Linked DNA regions of Flavisolibacter tropicus. The protein of the gene in region 2 interacts with the protein of the main gene of each other region in a pairwise test. Links are inferred from orthologs where the notes say so. Each region holds a gene or a part of one and is shown on either strand. Other genes may lie near its edges.

Region 1 (3,165 bases), 1.1 Mb from region 2 along the record:
CAGTTTTGAAATGTGATACAAATTACGAAGGATGGCGCAATAAAAACGAAATGACTATTCACGTTTATACAATAGTATCTCTACTCGTCTATTTTTTTGTCTACCTATAGCTGTCTGATTATCTGCCACTGGGCGTTCACTACCGTAGCCCCTGCTAATAATTGATTGATGCAACCGCTGCTGTAAATAAGAAGCAACTGTATTTGCTCGTCGCCATGACAATTCACAATTTGCCATATCAGTTCCCCTGCTATCTGTATGCCCATTCACTATTATAGAATCGATTGTAGCAGCGCCTATCTTTTTAGAAATACTATCCAGTAGGCTTAGCGTTTGTTTTGTAACAGTAAAACTATTGGTAGCAAAATAGATCTCTGGCACAAGGAAAGTATCCACCTTCAAAGTAATAGTAGCCGAAGGTAGTGGTACCACTGGTGGTGGGTTTGTTTTATATTTCAGCATTAGCATAGCCTGGTACTCATGCCGTTCATCCTCTGCATATATATCGTCCCGGGTTAGTCGCCAATCTTTACACAATACTTCGTTGGGATCAGTAATCAAAAGTTCTACTTCATCAAAGAGCACAAAAAAGCTATTCTCTAAAGGAATACCAGTGGGGCCTGTTATATCCCTTTTACTGAAGTTGCCAATTGCTATAAACACTTCATTCCCTTGTGCTATATAATCAAAACTTATTTTTTGCCACCCGGTATCTCTTGTTGGTTTATTTTTTCCATTACTGAAATAAAAGGAAGGCTTGATCTTTTGATAAGGCTGTTTTTCAAACAAAAAATCATAGGATGAAAAATAGACGCCCATACTGTCAAGAATCGGATGAGCTGACTTTATATAACATTGGAACCGATAGGTTTTTCCCCTTTGTAACTGACAAAGCAGGCGACTTCTAACAAACGTCCGGTAATAAGGCTTTTTTGCATGACCTGCAATCAACGCCACAAAATGTTCACCATTGTGCGCTAAAGCCCGGTCTTTGAAATAATAGATGAAAGAAGGTACTGTATATATCCAGGCTTCCGGAGCACAATTCACCTTGTATTCAGAACAAATATTCTCTTCCTCAAAATCCCCGTTAACCAACAAGTTTTGAGCATGTGCCTTTAGGGCTACAAGTAGTAGTATGAAGGGTACTAAACGCATTTATTTTAAGACACCAAAAGCAAGCTTAATGGCTGCATCAGCTTCTCTCTTCCCAGATCTGCGCCAAGTGTACAATGGTCTCTACCGCCTTATTCATATCCTGAACAGAGATGAATTCTTTTTTAGAGTGTATGGCCTGCATACCTGTAAACAGGTTGGGACAAGGCAGGCCCATAAACGATAAGCGACTACCATCTGTACCACCACGAATACTTTCCATTCTAACCGTAAAGCCTGAACGTTGTATAGCCTCTCTGGCATATTCCACTACTTGCGGATGCTGATCCAGAACTTCCTTCATATTCCGGTATTGTTCAGTAACCTTAAATTCAAAAGAGGCAGTTGGATAGTTTTCCATTACCATTTCCACAACACTCAACAGGAAATCTTCCTTTGTTTTCAAGCCAGCCGTTACAAAGTCACGGATAATAAAATCAATTGTACATTGCTCTGCAATTCCGTCTAAACGTATTGGATGTATAAACCCTTGTTTTCCCTCTGTGGTTTCAGGGGATAGCTCAGCCCTAGGTAAAGAGGCCAGTACATCACTTGCAATTTTCAAGGCATTGACCATTTTATCTTTTGCATAGCCAGGGTGGGTAATTACACCTTTAATGATCACCTGCACACCATCCGCACTAAAAGTTTCGTCCTCAAGATCTCCGGCTTCACCTCCATCCAGTGTATAACCAAATTGTGCACCCAGCTTTGGTATATCTACTTTAGCAGTACCCTTCCCTACCTCTTCATCAGGCGTAAATAAGATCTTGATCGTACCATGTTTAATTTCAGGATGGTTGATCAAAAAGTTCGCTGCATCCATAATTTCAGCTACGCCTGCTTTATCATCCGACCCCAATAATGTTGTACCGCTAGCCGTAATGATGTCGTGTCCTATTAGTTTATTCAAATAGGCAAAGTCATTTTTGCTCAGCACAATACTTTTATCGTCTGGCAATACAATATCCTCACCTTGATAACTCTTATGCAACAATGGTTTTACACCTTTACCGCTGGCATCGGGAGCTGTATCTACATGCGAGCAAAAACAAATAACAGGCACCTGCTTTTCTGTATTGGCCGGTATAGTTGCATACACGTATCCCCATTGGTCCATATGCGCATCTTCAATGCCTATTGCTTTCAACTCTTCTACTAACAAACGTGATAAATCTTTCTGTTTTTCTGTAGTTGGGTGCGTATTTGAAAGCGGGTCGCTTTGTGTATCAAACTGTACATATTGCATAAAGCGCTCGGCTGCTGTAAAGGTGTAGTCCTGAAACATAATTAAAAATACAAAAGTAGAAGTATGGAATTTGAAATTCGAAATCTGAAATTTGAAATCTGAAGGCTATATCAACAAGAAGGCTGAAAACAATACTGTTTTCAGCCTTCCTATTTGGAATTTATTATTTGGGATTTCAACCAACTTATGGCATGATAATACGAGAAGTTGGTACAATCTCAACCAATTCAATATCAAAAATCAAATCTTGACCTGCCAGGGGATGGTTCGCATCTAAGATCACACTTTGATCTTTTACTTCAACAATAGTTACTGGAAATTGCTGACCAGAGCCATTGTTCATCATTAACTGCATACCTACTTCAGGATTCATATCCGGAGGGAATTGATCTTTAGGGAACTCAATGATCATTTCCTGGCTTTTTTGGCCGTATGCATCATCCACAGCAATTTCCACTGTTCTTTTATCTCCTACCTGCATGCCTTTTACGCCTTCATCAAAGCCTTTTATTACCTGGCCACCACCTACTGTAAACTCTAATGGATCACGACCCTGAGAGGAGTCAAACGTTTCGCCACTACGAAGTTTACCGTGATAATGAACCTTTACTTTATCGCCTTCTTTAACCTGTTGTTGCATGATTTTTATTTTTAAAATAACGATTGAATAACTAGTGTCCTTCGCTACGACGCATGGCTGTAATTAACGTTTGCATGCCCAACTAATAGGTTGCAGGTTGTACTATACGGCGAATGAAGAA
Region 2 (3,110 bases):
CTCTTCTAACTCAACAAAGTGCAAGCAATACACTTTTAAAGGAAAATGTAACCAAACTTAGTCGCTTATACTTTCTGGTAAGTCTTACAATTTGCTGTTTTCTTTGCCTAACAGGATATTGGCTATTTCCATTTGTGTTTGGAGCAACATTCGATAAAATGTATCTAAGCTTTATTTACTTAATGCCTGGCGTTTTACTTTTTTCAGCCTCTTATCCTATTGATACTTTCTTCTCAAGCATTAATAAAAACAACGAGAACATTAAAGCAGCATTATACGCTCTGCTAGTGATGGTAATTGTAGATCTTGTTCTCATCCCACACTATTCAATTTATGGAGCAGCAATTGGAAGTTCAGCATCATTCACGCTCTTCTATTTTTATCTTTTGAGTCGCTTCAAAAACAGCTAATTACAATAGTATTGTAAAAGAGGTGGCCCTTTATTACTGGTATGTCGGTGAATCTATTTAAGGATATAAATTATCAATCACTCCATTAGCGAAATATAAAACTACAAATGACCTTTAATTAAATAAGCCTGATTTATTGGACTATTGAAATACACATTTTTAACGACCTTTCTATGTATTATTTCATTATTAAACTTAGAATTTTCACCCATTCGACTGACCATAAGACAAGGCCCAATTTCAATTGTATATTTAATTGTTTTCTCTTTTAAGTAGAAATCAAGGGATGAATGTCCAAGAAGCAATAATTTTTAGAAGTCTTTAGATCTAATAGGTCCCATTAGTTGGTTATTATACCGAAGCTGGATAAACTCCTTCCTGTTAACATAGTACACGTATAAAAAATAAATGATAGGCAAAAAACTTACAACTTTTAGCAAAAGAATTCCAGATGTCAATCCAGCCAGGTATAGTAATATAAGCAACAGCCCTCCCGCAGCTAACAGGTTATCATCCAAAGCGCAACCCACATTAAAATAACACACTTTCCTTTGATTGTACTTTACCTCAAAGCAAGGACTATGATGAAAACCATTTGTTACTACTATGCGAGAGCTGCTGTTTAAACTGCCAATCTCTATTGAACTGTCTTTTTCTAATTGGTAAATCTTACTCCCGTCTATAATAACCCGCACCTTAAACAAGTTCAATAACAAACTACTTTTACGGGTAATCACCATTTTATATGTTGGCGTCAGTTTGATGACTTGAGAGCTTTAATTATCTGCACAAAATCTTGTGCCAACAACGAAGCCCCGCCTACCAGTCCGCCATCCACGTCTGGACAGGCAAAAAGTTCTGCTGCATTATTTGCTTTTACGCTACCGCCATAAAGAATGGAAATATTTCCAGCTACTGCTTCTCCATATTTACCAGCTAAAACCTGGCGTATATGTGCATGCATTTCCTGTGCTTGCTCGGTCGATGCCGTTTTTCCAGTACCAATTGCCCAAATAGGCTCGTAGGCAATGACCACTTTCTGTACTTGGTCTGGGGTTAAATGAAACAGGGATTCCTCCAATTGCTGTTGCACAAAAGCATTCTGGGCACTTTCTTCTCTAACCTGTAATGCCTCGCCGCAACAAAAGATCGGAGTAATGTTATTTTCCAGGCAGATATTTACTTTTTCAGCCAATACCTTATTACTCTCCATAAAGTATTCCCGCCGTTCGCTGTGACCAATAACACAATAGCCAATACCCATGGACTGTAGCATTTCAACAGAAACTTCTCCGGTATAGGCGCCACTCTTTTTATTAGAGCAATTCTGAGCGGCTATATCAAAATTAGTTTGTCCTTTTACTGCAGCCTTAGCCATGGCTAAATAGGGAAAGGGAACTGCAAATAAAGCCTGCTGATTAGACGACAGCTGAATACCAGCGCCAATAATTTCTTTTAGAAGTGCTTCACCTTGATCATATGTCAAATTCATTTTCCAGTTGGCGGCAGCTATCTGTTTACGCATGGAGAGTATATTTAATTAAATGGATTAATAGTGGTCAAAAATATGCTTTAGAATAACAGACTCCGCAGTTGTCAATGTCTGTTGCTTTAATTTTTTCCAGTTTTCAATATGTTCAAGCGCCCTATCCAGTTCATAGCGCTTAATGCCTTCGCTTCCCCAGGAAAATGACGGAATATACTTTGGAGTTAGACCGTTACCAAAAACATTGCAGCTCACCCCTATCACTGTTCCGGAATTAATGGAAGTATTGATAGCTGTACGGGTATAATCCCCCATAAGAACACCGCATTTTAAACCCACCGGCACTGGACCGTTTGGTGTATATACCGCAATGGTAGAGGCATTGTTCTTTACATTAGAACAAGACGTACCAGCGCCCATATTGCACCACTCCCCAATAACCGCATCGCCTAAATAGCCGTCATGAGCTTTATTTGAATAGCCAAAAAACACACTATTCTTTATCTCTCCGCCTGCACTGCAATAAGGTCCAATAGTAGTAGCACCATATATTTTTGATCCCATCTTTATTATGGCACCTTCGCCTATAGCCAAAGGACCACGCAGCATAGCTCCTTCCATTACCGTTGCGCCTTTTCCAATATAGATAGGCCCATCAGTGGCATTCAAAAAACAATGCTCTACAATAGCTCCTTTTTCAATGTAGATTTCTTCAGCGTTGATCAGCTTGTTTGTATCAGATGGCGCTTGAAGCTTTCTATTCTTTTTCAGCCATTCAACATCTTGCTGGATAGCCCACGCATTTAATCCAAAAATATCCCAAGGGTATTTAACCTCTTTATATTCAGCCGTTAGCTTTACGGCTTTTTCAACCCGAATTCTTTCTTTATGAACAATTTGCTCCCGGCAAATACAATAAACAAGACCCGCTTGGCCGGGTACAGATATAAATTCCCCCGGCTTAAGCTTCTTTACTTGTTTGGCTAATTTGGGCGTAGGGATAATATTTCCATGAATCAAATAAAGAATATCATCATTTATGGCATCATCAATAATCAGGGCTCTTTCCTGGTCCTTATAGTCATCTTCCTGTTTATCAAAGGAGGGCAAACCAAGTAGCTGCTCCCATTTTTCACGGATGGTCAAAACACCTATTCGTATATCTTGAATCTGTCGGGTAAGGGTAAAAGGGAATAAATTTTCCGGACTGCAGA

Evidence for each region.
Region 1: the proteins of tpiA (region 2) and pepT interact in binary tests that used the Escherichia coli proteins (3 or more experiments, as listed by UniProt). The link is inferred for Flavisolibacter tropicus from one-to-one orthologs.

The regions. Positions count from the first base shown.
Region 1 is NZ_CP011390.1:1,462,366-1,465,530, forward strand. What follows is about bases 320-3,149. They hold pepT (peptidase T), read right to left. Parts: upstream 2,444-3,149; coding sequence 1,196-2,443; downstream 320-1,195. Other genes in these bases: SY85_RS06010 (OmpA family protein), read right to left, coding at 320-1,158; SY85_RS06020 (FKBP-type peptidyl-prolyl cis-trans isomerase), read right to left, coding at 2,589-3,044. Outside these bases: more of SY85_RS06010, read right to left, coding at 55-319. UniProt on the Escherichia coli protein: Cleaves the N-terminal amino acid of tripeptides.
Region 2 is NZ_CP011390.1:362,279-365,388, reverse strand. What follows is about bases 51-2,825. They hold tpiA (triose-phosphate isomerase), read right to left. Parts: upstream 1,936-2,825; coding sequence 1,165-1,935; downstream 51-1,164. Other genes in these bases: SY85_RS01465 (putative sugar nucleotidyl transferase), read right to left, coding at 1,960-2,825; SY85_RS01475 (hypothetical protein), read right to left, coding at 722-1,150; SY85_RS01480 (lipopolysaccharide biosynthesis protein), read left to right, coding at 51-410. Outside these bases: more of SY85_RS01480, read left to right, coding at 1-50; more of SY85_RS01465, read right to left, coding at 2,826-3,110. UniProt on the Escherichia coli protein: Involved in the gluconeogenesis. Catalyzes stereospecifically the conversion of dihydroxyacetone phosphate (DHAP) to D-glyceraldehyde-3-phosphate (G3P).